2 regions of the Sphingobium sp. YBL2 genome follow, and region 1 is predicted to be linked to the other one. Evidence: riboswitches for the same ligand, from Rfam matches in the RefSeq annotation. Region 1 holds a riboswitch; the other holds the start of a gene.
What was found. Region 1 has a riboswitch for cobalamin ahead of TZ53_RS06840 (DUF1636 domain-containing protein). Riboswitches for the same ligand answer to the same signal wherever they lie in the genome.
Positions count from the first base shown of each region.

Region 2: linked by a shared signal. The riboswitch ahead of TZ53_RS01225 (TonB-dependent receptor plug domain-containing protein) and the one ahead of TZ53_RS06840 (DUF1636 domain-containing protein) in region 1 are both predicted to bind cobalamin.

Region 1 is NZ_CP010954.1:1,461,790-1,469,235, forward strand. Features, by position in the region: gene TZ53_RS06820 (threonine-phosphate decarboxylase) at 1-925, opposite strand, end outside; gene TZ53_RS06825 (adenosylcobinamide-GDP ribazoletransferase) at 922-1,632, opposite strand; gene TZ53_RS06830 (histidine phosphatase family protein) at 1,629-2,192, opposite strand; gene cobT (nicotinate-nucleotide--dimethylbenzimidazole phosphoribosyltransferase) at 2,189-3,205, opposite strand; gene TZ53_RS06840 (DUF1636 domain-containing protein) at 3,202-3,609, opposite strand; cobalamin riboswitch at 3,802-3,991, opposite strand; gene TZ53_RS06845 (MgtC/SapB family protein) at 4,325-4,837, shown strand; gene TZ53_RS06850 (sterol desaturase family protein) at 5,158-6,138, shown strand; gene TZ53_RS06855 (hypothetical protein) at 6,169-6,768, shown strand; gene TZ53_RS06860 (isopenicillin N synthase family dioxygenase) at 6,739-7,446, opposite strand, start outside.
Region 2 is NZ_CP010954.1:245,014-252,459, reverse strand. Features, by position in the region: gene nirD (nitrite reductase small subunit NirD) at 1-73, shown strand, start outside; gene TZ53_RS01245 (nitrate reductase) at 154-2,775, shown strand; gene cobA (uroporphyrinogen-III C-methyltransferase) at 2,762-3,544, shown strand; gene mobA (molybdenum cofactor guanylyltransferase) at 3,535-4,086, opposite strand; gene TZ53_RS01230 (threonine ammonia-lyase) at 4,086-5,069, opposite strand; cobalamin riboswitch at 5,155-5,369, shown strand; gene TZ53_RS01225 (TonB-dependent receptor plug domain-containing protein) at 5,540-7,354, shown strand; gene TZ53_RS01220 (ABC transporter substrate-binding protein) at 7,362-7,446, opposite strand, start outside.

The DNA.
Region 1 (7,446 bases):
GCAGGCCGATCCGCAGCCAGCGCCGGTCCTCCTCGAAGGGGCGCGTCAGGATCGAACGCCGCGCCAGCCTGTCGAACAGGGCCCACCCATCCTCCACCTCCACCAGACGGAATAACGGGCATTCGCCCCGCGCCCCCAATCCGTGCCGCGCCAGCAAACCATCCAGTTGCGCCGCGTGCTCGCCCAGCGCCGTCACTGTCCCGTCGATCCAGTTCCGGTCGCGATAGGCCGCGGCGCCGAACGCGACCGCCGCCGCCGAAACCGGCCATTCCCCCAGCATCCGCCGCAGCTGTGCGACGATCTCTCGCGGCCCGAGCACAAAGCCCAGCCTGACACCGGCCAGCCCGAAGAATTTACCGAAGGACCGCAACAGGATCAGCCGCCGCCCGTCCCCCACTTCGCCCGCCAGACTGCATGAAGGCACGGCGTCGGCATAGGCTTCGTCGACGATCAGCCATCCTCCGCGCTCCTCCAGCCGGGCCAGCCATTGCAGCAGGCGGGCAGGCGGCAGGATGCGCCCGTCGGGATTGTTGGGGTTGGCGAGCAGCAGGGCAATCGCTTCGCGAGGCGGTTCTTCATCGGCGGACATCGGGGCGCCATGCGCGAAAATCTCCGCATGGGTGCGGTAGCTGGGCACGAGCCATCGTGCGGGCATGTCCAGCATCCGCCCCACCAGCCGCAATCCCGCCTCGCTGCCGGGTACGGTGCAAAGATGATCGGGATCGACCCCGAAACAGGCCGCCGCCGCCGCCTCCATCGCCGCCAGATCGTGCGGATCGGGCAAATGCCGCCAGTCGATGGACAGATGATCGGACCCCGGCCAAGCCAGGGGGTTGATCCCGGTCGAGAGATCGATCCAGTCCTGCCCGCCATAAGCGCCCCGCGCTTCGGCCAGGCGGCCGCCATGCCAGGTGAAGCCGCTCATCGCGCCACCGCCATCGCCAGCAGCAGGGCGCTCTCCAGCAATTCGATGCCGGCGCCATGCCCATCCCCGGAGATGCCGCCGATCCGCGAGCGCAGCCAAAGACCCCAAAGCGGGATCAACGGGATCGCCGCCAAAAGGGCAGGCTCCCGATAACCCAGCGCCAGCCCGAATATCGACCAGAGGATAAACGGCTCCGCCCGCCAGCCGGCCCGGAAACGGCTGGCCAGTCCTTCATGGAGCGGCGGCAGCCAGCGCGTCCAGAATAGCGGCCCGATGCGCGCCACCATCGCCACGGCCGCCAGCATCCATGGCGGAAAGCTTTCCAGCCAGAGCCGCAACAGCACCAGCTTGGCCGCCAGTTGCAGGCCGATGGCGACAACGCCGAAGCTGCCGATATGCGGATCGGCCAGAACGGCGGACAGGCGGCTCCGATCGCCATGCGCCGCCCCCGCCGCATCCGCTATGTCGCCCAATCCATCCAGGTGCAGCGCACCGGTCACGGCCACCCAGGCGACCAGGCCGAACAGCGCCCCCGCCCAAGGGTCTATGCGCATGCCCAGCCCGGCACCGCCCGCGACCACCAGCCCGACGGCAATGCCCGTTGCGGGCAGCCAGCGGATGGCGGCGGCGAAATCCCCCTCATCGACATCCTGCGCGGGCAACGGCAGGCGCGTCATCAATTGCAGGGCCAGCACCAGCCGCTTCATGCGGTCAGGCCCGTAACCTGTCCCGACCGCCCTTCCGGCCAGACCCGCAGGCTCAGCACCGCGCCATAGGGCAGGTCAACCGCCCAGCCCTGCCGCACGTCGAAACCGCACAGCACAGCCAACGCCGCCCGTATCGCCCCGGCATGGCAGACCACCAATGCCGGCTCGCCAAGCACGTCCAGCCCGTCCCCGATCCGGGCGCGTAGGTCGGTCCAGCTTTCGCCCCCAGGCGGCGGAAATCCGTCCGGATCGTCCCAGAAGCGCGCCAGATCCTCCGCAGGCAGGAGCGCGGGGTCCGCACCCTCCCAATCCCCGAAATTCAGTTCCCGCCAGCGCCGGTCGACGTCAAGTTCAATGCCCCGCTCCGCCGCGATCGCCGCGCCCGGCGCCCGCGCCCTGGCGAGGTCGGATGTCACCACCCGCGCGAAATCCAGATGCCGCGCCCGCTCGATGCAGAGGGCGATCCCCTCCGCTTCAGGCGGGGCGTCCAGATGGCCGAGCAACCGTCCGGCAAGCTGCGGCGCGCCATGGCGCATCAGGTGGAGGGGAAAGGCGTTCATAGCGCACCTGCCACCGCCGCTTCGGCAAAGGTCGCCATGCCGCCATGCGCTGCCAGAGCGGAACGCACGATCTGCGCCGCGACCGCCGCGCCGCTTCCTTCGCCCAGCCGCATGTCGAGCCGCAGCAACGGCTCCAGCGCCAGAGCGGCCAGCAGGCGTTCATGCCCCGCTTCCGCCGACATATGGGCGGCCATGCAGTGCCCGACGATCGCCGGATTGTCCTTCGCCAGCGGCGCGACCGCCGCGCAGCCGATGAACCCGTCCAGCATCACCGGCACGCGCAGCATCCGCGCCGCCAACACCGCACCGGCCAGCGCCGCGATCTCTCGCCCGCCCAGCCGGCGCAACGTTTCGAAGGCATCAGCGCAATGCGCCCCGTGCAGGGCGAGCGCCCGCGCCACAGCTTCGGCCTTGCGCGCCAGCCCGTCGCCATCCACGCCTGTCCCGCGTCCCACCCAATGGGCCGCAGCACCCCCAAAGGCCTGCGCGCAGAGCGCCGCCGCCGGCGTGCTGTTGGCAATGCCCATCTCGCCCAGCAGCAGCAGGTCCAGTCCCGGTTCCACCGCCGCCGCCCCCGCATTGATCGCGCTCAGGCAATCCGCCTCGCTCATGGCCGCCGCGACGCAGATGTCCTCCGTCGGCCGTTCCAGATCGAGCGCGACGACGGCCAGCTCCGCCCCGCAGGCTTGGGCCAGCGCATTGATCGCCGCGCCGCCATGACGGAAATTCGCCACCATCTGGGCGGTGACCTCGGCCGGGAAGGCGCTGACCCCGCGGGCGGCCACGCCATGATTGCCGGCGAAGATCGCGGCGCGGATGCGTTCCGCCCGGGGGCGTTCCCGCCCCTGCCAACCCGCCATGAAAAGCGCGATCTCCTCCAGTCGCCCAAGCGAACCGGCCGGCTTCGTCAGCACCCGCTGCCGCGCCGCCGCGGCTTCGGTGGCGCCTGCATCCGGGGCAGGAAGGTCGGCCAGCGCGGCGGCAAAGGCCGCGCGGTCGTTGAACCGGATCATGAACAGACGAAGCCTTCGGGCGGCGTGCGGACGATGAAATGCCCCTTCACCCCCTGGGGCCAGTCCGCATAGCGCACCACGCCCTCGTCGCTTTGGGCATGGCGCAGGGCATAATCCAGGATCGCGCGCGCGGCTTCCTCATCCGGCGTGAAGTCGCCCAGCACATAGCCGATCTTGCCCGTTCCGCGCACATGTACCGTGCAATGGCGCTGACAGGCGAAGAGGCAGGGCATGTCCTGAACAGCGACGGACGCATAAGCGGGATCGCCATCGCGTACCCTGTGCAGCGCCTCTGCCAGCAAGGCGCCGCCGCGCCGTCCGGCAGCATCCTCCCGCTGTTCCGCCGAAAGGCGACAGGTCGAACAGACGACGATCGAAGCCCCCGGCCCCACGGCCCGCAGCATCAGCGATCGCTCCGCAAATCAGTCATTCCACGTCCTCCCGCCCGACGGCATGTGCCCCGACGGGAACCGGGCAAGGGAGGACGGTCCGGCACCAGGCAGGCGACAGGCCTTCCCCCGCACGGTCCAACCGGCAAGGCGATGGCTGTCGTTCAGCGAGGGAACCCCCGTTCGGCCGGCACACCCTGTCCGGTCGAAGAACGACGGCGTCAGGCAGGTCTCCTGGCTCGCGGGTCGATGCTTTCCGGCCGCCTTCTCGGACCTTCATGGCCCAATGGCGCGATGGCCGGATGGCTCGCCGCTTACAGTTGCAGGGGCAGCGCGGGCGTTCCACCCGACTTCCCTTTTCATCCCCATGCGGGGAACCTGTCGCACCAGCGCTGATAAAGCCGCCTTCGTCCAATCGCAAGGGTGGAAAAACAAAGCCGGCCCAGCCCGCTCCAATGGCGCGACTTGCCCTCGTCCGGGCAATGGCAAAGCTTCTCTTCACCTGCGTGAACTGCTATTATCGGGCGATAGGGAGAGGGCCATGGCGATTCTGACGCGATGGATGGACTGGTTCTGCCGACTGTTCGCATGCACGGCTGAAAACGACATGCGGGTCAACGACCTGATCGCGCACCTCCGCTCCGACATCACCGAACGCTGAGCGGCAGGCGCGAAGCCGCTTTCCCATTCGGCCGCATTCACGGGAACGGGCGCGCCTCTCGCGGGTATTATGGCTATGTTGGCCAACGACCTCGGCACCACGCTCGTCCGCCTCTTTCTCGCGACCCTGCTGGGGCTCGCCCTGGGGTTCGAGCGCGAACGCAACGGCCATGATGCGGGCCTGCGCACCCACGGGCTGGTATCGCTGAGTTCGGCCATGCTGACCCTGTCCGCCCTGGAACTGGCGGAGGTCCACAAGGACAGCGATCCGATCCGCGTCGTTCAGGGCCTTGCCCAGGCCATCGGCTTCATCGCGGGCGGCCTGATCTTCGTGCGCGGCGGAGATGTGCGCAACATGACCACGGCGGCAAGCCTGTGGATGGCCGCTGCCGTCGGGATCACGGCGGGCGCCGGCCAATATGTTCTCGTGCTGGCAGGGTCGCTGATCGCGCTGCTCCTGCTTTCCCTGCTGCTCATATTCGAAAAGTATATCGGTCCGCGCGAGAGCGGATCGGACGATCCGGACGCCGATTCCATGACCATGCCCAACCGGCGCGGGTCCGCCCCGGAGCGCGAAAACTGAAAGCCGGCAAGATGCGTTGAAACGAGCAGCCGGAAATCGCCCGCCCACGGTCCGTCGTCCCTTCGCCCTAACGGATCGTCATTCCCGAAACCGCGCCGTCATCTGTGCGGATCGGAATAGCCGGCGCATGATTCACCGCCGCCGGATTGGAAAGGCATAGGCAGCATCTATGGGGCATATACCTTAATCGCATCTGGCGCGTTGGGCGCGTCTTCCCGATGCTGAAACGACATGAAGTTCAATGAACTGCGAACATCATTTTCGTCGCCTGGCGAGGCGGACACGCCCGCAGGGACGAGGCAGCATCTCGAGGTCAGCATATGGACGGCGTTCGCGTAGGCAAGAGAGTGATAGGCGCACAGGCGCCCGTCATCATCGGGTGGGAAAATATAGGCCGGGTGGAAGGCGGACCGCTCAAGCAGTTCATCTTCACCTGGTTCCAGCCCACGGCGCTGTTCGCGCTCATCGCCTTCTGGTACTATGCGCCCAATTCCATCGCCAAGGCGTCCACCGCCATCGGGATCGGCATCGGTTTCAGGGTGCTGCTGCTGGCGCTCGAATGGGTCAGCCCGCGCTATGAGAGCTGGCGCCTGACCTGGAAGGAACTGGTCACCGATCTCTTCTATGTCGGGCTGGGCTACACCATCCTGGACCTTGTCGAACATTATATCGGCAGCGGCGCGGTGATCGAGGCCATCCAGCACAGTTTCGACTGGGACAAGCTGGCGTGGTTCACGGGCCTGCCGCTGCTGGTGCAGGCTTTCCTGATCTCCTTCATTTTCGACTTCGGGCAATATTGGATGCACCGGGGGATGCATAACTGGTATCCGCTCTGGCTGCCCCATTCGGTGCATCATTACATCACCCAGTTGAACATCAACAAAGGCGCGGTCGGCAATCCCGTCGAGCTTTTCCTGATCGGGCTGGGCATTGGCGGGTTCTTCGACTTCCTGCCGAGGGCCGCCCTCCTTGCCGGCACCTTCGGTCTGGCGATCGGCACCTATCAGCACATCAATGTCCGCTTCAACACGCCGCGTTGGTGGCGCTTCCTGTTCAACACCACAGAACATCACAGCCTGCATCATTCGCAGGACTTCGAAGCGACCCGCAGCAATTATTCCAACACCTATATCTTCATCGATCGCATCTTCGGAACCTGCGTCGATGGCGAGGCCGAATTGCTGGGACTGGAGGGCGGACGCCGGATGTCGATCCGCGAGCAGATGACCTATCCCTTCACCGAAGGCTGGAAGACGATCAAGGAACGCTACGGCCGCCCAGCGGCGGTGCCGGCTGAATAAGGCTACTTGCTCTTGCAAAAAGGGGATCATGTGACAGCGCGTTTCCTGGACTGGATCTGGCATATAAAGGGCAGCATGGCGCTCGCCTCCGGCCAATCGGCCGATGAGGCCATGGCCAGGCTCGGTCCCCTGTTCCGTCAGGCCGGCACCAGCCATGAGCGTATTGGCGACACGCTGACCTTCAGCAAGAAGGATCAGGCCGCGCAGGACAGGATGTCCATCTTCGATGGCGGCATTCTCAGGATCGAGAGGGAGCCGGCCGGGCCGGTGCTGCGCTATTGCCTGACCAGCCGGGCATTGCTGTTCTGCTTCCTGGCGCCGCTGCTGTTCCTGAGCTTCGCCGGGCTGACGATCGTCGCCGGCAAGCTCGCAAAGCCAGCGGCGCAGGAGACGGTGAAAAAGGACGACAAGAAGGACAAGGTCCTGCCGCAGCACTGGATCGACAAGGCGCTGGGCGCGCCGGCGCCTGAAAAGCCCAAGAAGGACGACAAGAACAAGGAGGATGGCAAGACGCCAAAGCCCACCGCGGCCTATGTCTTCGCCGGCCTGTTCGCCGCGCTCTACGTCGTGGGACGCATTCTGGAGGGTCGGCTCGTCAAATCACTGTTCAGAAAGAGCCTGCTGAGTTGACGATGGCTGCATCGGTTCGGCTGCGCTGCTGGCCGGGCCGAAGGAATCGAGCGGCAGGGCGCCGTCGAGCACGAGTTCGCCGCTGGCGATCCTGCGCTTCAGATAGGCGAAGGTCTGCGCCGTCTGATTGAACAGATGCTCGCCGCCCTTGAGCGGGGCGTAACGGGGCTCCTCCCCGCGCACGACCGGGGCAACGACATAATCATAGTCGCAGGCGTGGAAGAGCGCGAAGGAATAGCGTTCTTCCCTGACCTTCTTCACGCGGTGCCGTGTCGCGGCATAGCGGCCGTTGGAGAGTATCTCCATCATGTCGCCGATGTTCATGATCATCGTGCCCTCGACCAGGGGAACGTCGATCCACTGGCCCTGCCGGTCGATGATCTGAAGACCGGGCGCTGTTGCGAACAGCAGGGTGAAACATTCGTAATCGGTATGCGCGCCGATGCCCTGGCGATCTTCAGCGGTCGCGTCGAAGGGATAATGGATCAGCCGAAGCTGGCTGGGGGGATTTCGCAGATGCGCCTGGAAATGATCTTCGTCGAGCCCGAGCGCCAGGGCGAAAGCGCGGAAAAGCTGGCCTCCGATGCCCGTCACATGGCGGTAATAAGCCTGCACGTCTTCGCGGAAGCCCGGCATTTCGGGCCACAGATTCGGACCCAGCAGCGGTCGCCTGCCCTC
Region 2 (7,446 bases), 1.2 Mb from region 1:
GACCATAGCGGTGCGGATGGAAGGAGACCGCATCCTGATCGCACCGCCGGAGCAGGCGAGGGCGGCGGCGTGAATCGGAACAGCAAAAATTCCCTTCCCTTCAGGGGAGGGGCCGGGGCAGCCTCCACAGGCGAACCCGAAGGGGAGGGGTGAATGGAGCGCGCCATCCGCACCACCTGCGCCTATTGCGGCGTCGGCTGCGGCATCTCCGCGACGCCGACCGGCCCCCGCTCGGTCACGATCAGGGGCGACGAGACTCACCCCGCCAATGCCGGCCGCCTCTGCTCCAAGGGCACGCATCTGGGCGAGACGACAGGGCTGACCGGCCGCCTGCTGCACCCGATGATCGGCAACAGGCGGGCAGGCTGGGACAAGGCGCTGGACCTTGTCGCCCGGCGCTTTCGCGAAACCATCGATCGTCATGGCCCGGACAGCGTGGCCTTCTACGTCTCCGGTCAGCTCATGACGGAGGACTATTATGTCGCCAACAAGCTGATGAAGGGCTTCATCGGCTCCTCCAACATCGACACCAACAGCCGCCTCTGCATGTCGAGCGCGGTCGCCGGGCACAATCGCGCCTTTGGCGAGGATGTCGTGCCCGCCAGCTATGACGATCTGGAGGAGGCGGACCTGATCGTGCTGGTGGGTTCCAACACCGCCTGGTGCCACCCCATCGTCTATCAGCGCATCCAGGCGGCCCGCGCCGCGCGCGGCACGAAACTGGTCGTCATCGACCCGCGCCGCACCGAAACCTGCGAAGGGGCCGATCTGCATCTGCCGGTGAAGCCCGGCACCGACGTTGCCCTGATGAACGGCCTGCTGGCCTGGATAGCGCAGCAGGGGCTCACCGATCCGGCCTTCCTCGCCGATCATGTCAGCGCGCCCGAGGGTTTCTGGGAACATATCCGCACCGGGCACGATCTCTGGACGACCGCGAAGACCTGCGACGTCGCGCCCGCGCTGCTGGAGCAGTTCTACACGCTGTTCGCCGCCACGCCGCGCACGGTGACGCTGTTCAGCCAGGGCATCAACCAGTCGATCCGCGGCACCGATCAGGTGAACGCGATCATCAACGTCCACCTCGCCACCGGCCGCATCGGCAAGCCGGGCGCGGCGCCCTTCTCGATCACCGGCCAGCCCAACGCCATGGGCGGGCGGGAAGTCGGCGGCCTCGCCTCGACGCTCGCCGCGCATATGGACTTCGCGCCGGACAATGTGGCGCGGGTGGGCCGCTTCTGGGCCGCGCCGAAAATGGCCACCAAAGCGGGCCTGAAGGCCGTCGACCTGTTCCGCGCCGTCGATGAGGGCCGGATCAAGGCGCTCTGGGTCATGGCGACCAACCCGGCCGTCTCCATGCCCGACGCGAACCGGGTCAGGGACGCGCTGGCCGCCTGTCCCTTCGTCGTCATGTCGGACATCATGGCCGACACCGATACGGGCGCGCATGCCCATGTCCGCCTGCCCGCCGCCGGCTGGGGGGAAAAGGACGGCACCGTCACCAATTCGGACCGCACGATCAGCCGCCAGCGCCCCTTCCTGCCGCTGCCCGGAGAGGCGAAGCCGGACTGGTGGATCGTCAAGGAGGTCGCCCGCCGCATGGGGTGGCGCAATGCCTTCGCCTATGATCGGCCCGCCGACATCTGGCGCGAACATGCGCGGCTCACCGCTTATGGCAATGACGGGCAGCGGGTGCTGAACCTGCGCGCCTGGGCCGCCATCGGCAATGATGCCTATGACGCCATGGAGCCGTTCCGCTGGGGCGGCACGCCCTTTGCCGACGGCCGCTTCCCGACGCCGGACGGCCGGGCGCGGCTGGTCCTGACGAAGCAGATGGACATGCAGGAGCCGCTGAAACAGTGGCCGATGACGCTCAACACCGGCCGTTATCGCGACCAGTGGCACACGATGAGCCGCACCGGCCTGTCCCCGAAACTCGCCCGCCATCGCGAAGAGCCGCTGGTGGAAATCCACCCGCGGGACGCGGCGGCGCTGGGGATTGCCGACCGCGACCTTGCTCGCGTCGAGACGGCGCAGGGCAACAGCATCTTCCGCGTCAGCCTGAACGAAGGCCAGCGGCGCGGCGAAATCTTCACCCCGATCCACTGGACGGACCAGACGTCCAGCGGCGGGCGCACCGGCCTGCTCCCGCGTCCGCTGGTCGATCCCCATTCGGGCCAGCCCGGCTTCAAATCCACCCCGGCCAGCATCGGGAAGGTCGCGACCGAGTGGAGCGGTTTCCTCATCCTGCGCGATCGGGAAGGGATCGGGCAGCCGGTGAAGCTGCCCTGCCTCTGGTCCACCCGCATCGCCGTGCCGGGCGGCGCGCTCTACGAAATCGCCGGCAATGGCGACCCCGCCCGCCTCGACGCCTTTCTTCCGAAGGGCGACCGCGTCGAGGCGATGGACGCATCGCGCGGCACCCGCCGCATCGCGACCATCGGCGAAGGCAGGCTGAACGGCGTGCTGTTCGTGACGCGCAGCGGCCTGCTGCCCTCGCGCGACTGGCTGATCGGCCAGTTGCAGGCAGAGGGGGTGGGCGGCTCCGTCCTCGCGGCGCGGGAACCGGGCGCCGCTGGAGACAAGGGCGCGACCGTCTGCGTCTGCTTCGACATCGGCCTCAACCAGATCGTCGCCGCGATCCGCGACCGGCAACTGGTCGATGTGCCCGCCATCGGCAGGGCGCTGGGCGCGGGCACCAATTGCGGATCGTGCCGGCCCGCGCTCGCCAATATCCTTGCCCAAAACATGCAGGAGACGCTTCATGCAGCCGAATGATCTTATCGCCCCCGGACAGGTCTGGCTGGTCGGCGCGGGGCCGGGCGATCCGGACCTGCTCACCCGCAAGGCCGAAAGGCTGATCGCGGCGGCGGATGTCGTCTTCCACGACGCGCTGGTCGGGCCAGGCGTGATCGACCTCATCCCCCCAGACGTCGAGCGGGTCAGCGTCGGCAAGCGTTCGGGCCGCCATTCGAAGGCGCAGGGCAGCATCAACGACCTGCTGCTCGCGGCCGCCAGGGCGGACCGCCGCGTCGTCCGCCTCAAGGGCGGCGACCCCTCGGTCTTCGGCCGCTCGGCGGAGGAGATCGCCCATCTGGCGGAGGCGGGCGTTGCCGTGCGCATCTGCCCCGGCGTCACCACGGCCAGCGCGGCGGCGGCGAGCGGGCATGCCTCGCTCACGCTGCGCGGGGTGGCGCGGGGATTGACGCTGGTGACGGCGCATCTCAAGGCGGGCGAGCCGCTGCGGCTCGACTGGGAAGCGCTGGCCCGTCCGGGCGGCACGCTCGGCATCTATATGGGCCGCGCGGCGGCGGGCGAGATCGGCCGCTGCCTGATCGCCGCCGGACGCGATCCCGAAACGCCGGTGATGGTGGCGGTCAACGTCTCCCTGCCCAATGAACGCCTGATCCGCGGCAAGCTGTCGGCGCTCGCCTTTCTGGTGCAGACGATCAGCGACGACGACCCGACGCTGCTGCTGATCGGGGAGGCGGTGGCCGGGACGCATGCGCCTGCCGACCTCGCCGCGCATGTTGGCCTTCACGCCTGACGACCGTCTCGACCCGGCCGGGTGAGTCTCTCCAGATCCTCCGGCCGGTTGATGTTGGGCAGCACGAACTCCGGCCGCTCCACGATCCGCGCGCCCACCCGCTCCAGCCAGCCACGGATCGACCGGTTATTCTCCTCCGCCAGATGCGCGTCCAGCTCGCCAGCCAGCGAAGCAGGCCAGAAGCCGATCAGCTGCTGCCCCTTGAGGATGGCGGCTCCCTGTCCGATCAACGCCTCCGCCAGCCCGTCCGGATAGGCGGGCACGTCGCATCCGGTCGTCAGCACCGCGTCATAACCCTGCGCCCGCGCATGATGCAGCGCCGCGTTCAGGCCCCCCAGCGGCCCCATGTCCGCAGCCGGCCGATCCGCCAGCCCGATCATCCCCTCCACCTGCCGGCCGCAGACCGCCACGGTTTCGACCTGCCGCCCCAGCGCCGCCACCGCATGCTCCAGCAGGCTGCGCCCATCCAGCATCGCCCGCGCCTTGTCGCTGCCGAACCGGCTGGACCGCCCGCCGGCCAGAACCGCCCCCATCAGCCGCATCATGCGCCGCCCGCGATGATCCGGGCATAGCTGTCGGGATCGACATTGCTGCCGGAGATCACCACGACGCTCGCCCCCTCGGCATCCGGAGCCAGCCCGGCCAGCATCGCCGCCAGCGACGCGGCCCCGCCCGGCTCCACCACCAGCTTGAGCGCCGAAAAGGCAAAGCGCATCGCGTCGCGCACCTGATCGTCGCTCACCGCAAGGCCGCCCGCCAGATAGGCCCGGTTGATGGGAAAGGTCAGCGCCCCCGGCGCGGGAGACAGCAGGGCGTCGCAGATCGACCGCGCATCGGCCGACACGCTTTCCCGCACGCCGCTCGCCAGCGAGCGCGCCGTATCGTCGAACGCTTCCGGCTCCACCGCCAGGATCGCGACGCCGGGCTGGCGCGCCTTCACGGCGGTCGCAATTCCAGACACCATGCCGCCGCCGCCGCAATTGACGAGGATCTGGCCGATCTCCGCCCCTGCTTCGGCGGCCTGTTCCATGATCTCCAGCCCGATCGTCCCCTGGCCGGCCATGATGAAGGGATCGTCGAAGGACGGCACCAGCACCGCGCCCCGTTCGTTCGCCAGCCTCGTGGCGATTTCCTCCCGGCTTTGGGTGAAGCGGTCATAGGGCACGACATCGGCGCCCAGCGCCCGCGTATTCGCCGTCTTGATCGCGGGCGCGTCGGCCGGCATCACGATCGTCGCCGCCATGCCCAGCAACCGCGCCGCAAGGGCAACGCCCTGCGCATGATTGCCCGAAGACCAGGCGACGACCCCCGCCTTCCGCTCCGCCGCGTCCAGGCGGGCCAGCCGGTTGTAGGCGCCGCGGAACTTGAACGATCCGCTGTGCTGCGCGCCTTCGAACTTCACCAGCACGCGCCGGCCGCAGCGGGCGTTGAGCGCCGCATTTTCCAGCAGCGGCGTGCGGATGGCGGCAGGGGCGATGACCCGCGCCGCATCCTCGACATCGGCGGGGCTGATGGCGAACGGCATGCAATCTCCTTCCATGGCTGCCTCTTGGCATGGCCGCCGCTTTCCCTTATGGCGCGGGACGCGGGCGGGGCAATGCCTTCGCGCGCAAAAAGAAGATCGCGCCGGTGCCCCGAAGGGGGCTGAAAACGGGAATGCGGTGCGGACGGGAAACCGTCCTATTCCGCGGCTGTCCCTGCAACTGTAAGCGGTGAGCGCGATGCACTTCGGCCCAGGGGCCGGCCACTGGACGCAAGTCCGGGAAGGCGTGCATCGCCGCATTGACCCGCGAGCCAGGAGACCTGCCGGCGCATGGTCGCTCTTGCCTTGGTCCAGGGTATGGCCATGGCACGGTGTTCTCCGTCTGAGCGACGAAGCGGCGCAGGGCCGCATCGGTGCGGGGGGAGGGCACGGGCGCCGGCCATTTCCCCCGTCCGGCCGCGCGAGCGGACGCCCTGAGCCATGTTGCACCGGCGCTCAGGGGGAATATAGACATGTTGAGGATTTCCATTTCCATCGCCGCCTTGCTCGCGGCCGCTCCCGCCCTGGCGGAGGATGAGATCATCGTCACCGCGCTGGGCATCGAACAGCCGCGCGACGAGGTCGGCCAGGCGGTCACGGTCATCGACGCCGACACCATCCGCACCCGCCAGAGCGTCAGCGTCGTCGACCTGCTGGCCACCACGCCGGGGGTGCGCTTCAACCGCAGCGGCAGCCTTGGCGGCGTGACCGGGGTTTCGTTGCGCGGGGCGGAAACGACGCAGACGCTGGTGCTGATCGACGGGGTCAAGGTCAACGACACCAGCGGCATCGGCGACATGTACGACTTCGGCAATCTGCTGACCGGCAATATCCGGCGAATCGAAATTTTGAGGGGGTCCAACTCCATCGCCTATGGCAGCCAGGCCATAGGCGGCGTCGTCAACATCATGACCGGCACGCCTGCCGCCGGTTTCGCGGGCAATGCCTCGGTCGATTACGGTTACAGCAATACGCTGAACGCCAAGGCGGATGTTTCGGGCGGCAGCGGCATCGCTTCGGGCGGCGTCGGCATCGCCTATTTCAACACCGACGGCATTTCCTCCGCCGCCAGCGGCACGGAAAAGGACGGGTATGAGAATATCGCCGCCAATGCCAAGCTCAAGCTGGCCTTCACCGATACGCTCAGCCTCGACCTGCGCGGCTATTATATCCATGCCGATCTGGATACCGACAACGGCGTGGTGGACAGCACCGCCGACAGCTCGAAATCCGATCAATATGTCGGCTATGCCGGTCTGAACCTGTCGCTGTTCGACGGCAGGCTCACCAACCGGGCGGCCGTGACCTGGTTCCGCATGGACCGCGACTATACATCCGCATTCGGCCCTTATGGCTATTCGGGCACCAATCTGCGCTTCGAATATGAGGGTGTTTATCAGCCGGTCGATCAGGCCAAGCTGGTCTTCGGCTATGAACATGAACGGCCCGACTACGACTTCTCCGGCTTCGGCTCGACCGAAAGCCACCGGGCCGATATGGACAGCGTCTATGCGCTGGCCATCGTGAAGCCGGTCGCCGGCCTGTCGCTGACCGCCGGCGCGCGGCATGACGATCACAGCCAGTTCGGCGGCGCGACCACCTTCGGCGCCAATGCGAACTACACGCCCAACGCCGGCGCGACCAACATCCGCATGAGCTATGGGGAGGGGTTCAAGGCCCCCTCGCTCTACCAGCTTTACGGCGCCGACGTCGGCAATGCGGGCCTGCGCCCGGAGCGGTCGAAAAGCTACGACATCGGCTTCGACCAAAGGCTGGACGGCGACCGGGCGATCCTCTCCGTCACGGCTTTCCGCCGCGACACCAAAGACCAGATCAACTATGATTATTCGATCGGTCTTTACGGCGGTTACAATAATCTCGACCGCACCCGCGCCAAGGGGGTGGAGGCGATGCTGGCCCTGAAGCCTGTCGAGGCGCTGACCGTCACCGCCGCCTACAGCTATGTCGATGCGCGCGACCGCAATACCGACGCCCGGCTGCCGCGCCGCGCCGCCGATGCGGTCAGCGTTTCGGCGGACTATGTCTGGCCCTTCGGCCTGTCGACCGGCGCGACCGTGACGATGGTGGGCGACAGCTTCAACGATGCGACCAACGCGATCCGGCTGGACGGCTATGCCGTGACGGACGTGCGGGCATCCTTCCCGATCCGGGAAAATCTGGAGATCTACGGCCGCATCGACAATCTGACCGATGAGAAATATGCCACGGTCCATGGCTATGGCACCTATGGCCGGTCGGCCTTCGGCGGCGTGCGTGTGCGCTTCTGAAAATAGCCTAATGGCGCGGCGCGGCGTTCACCCGCGCCGTGCCCTTGTGCGCAGCGCCGTCAAGCTGCGCTGCGATGCCCCGCGCCGCCTCG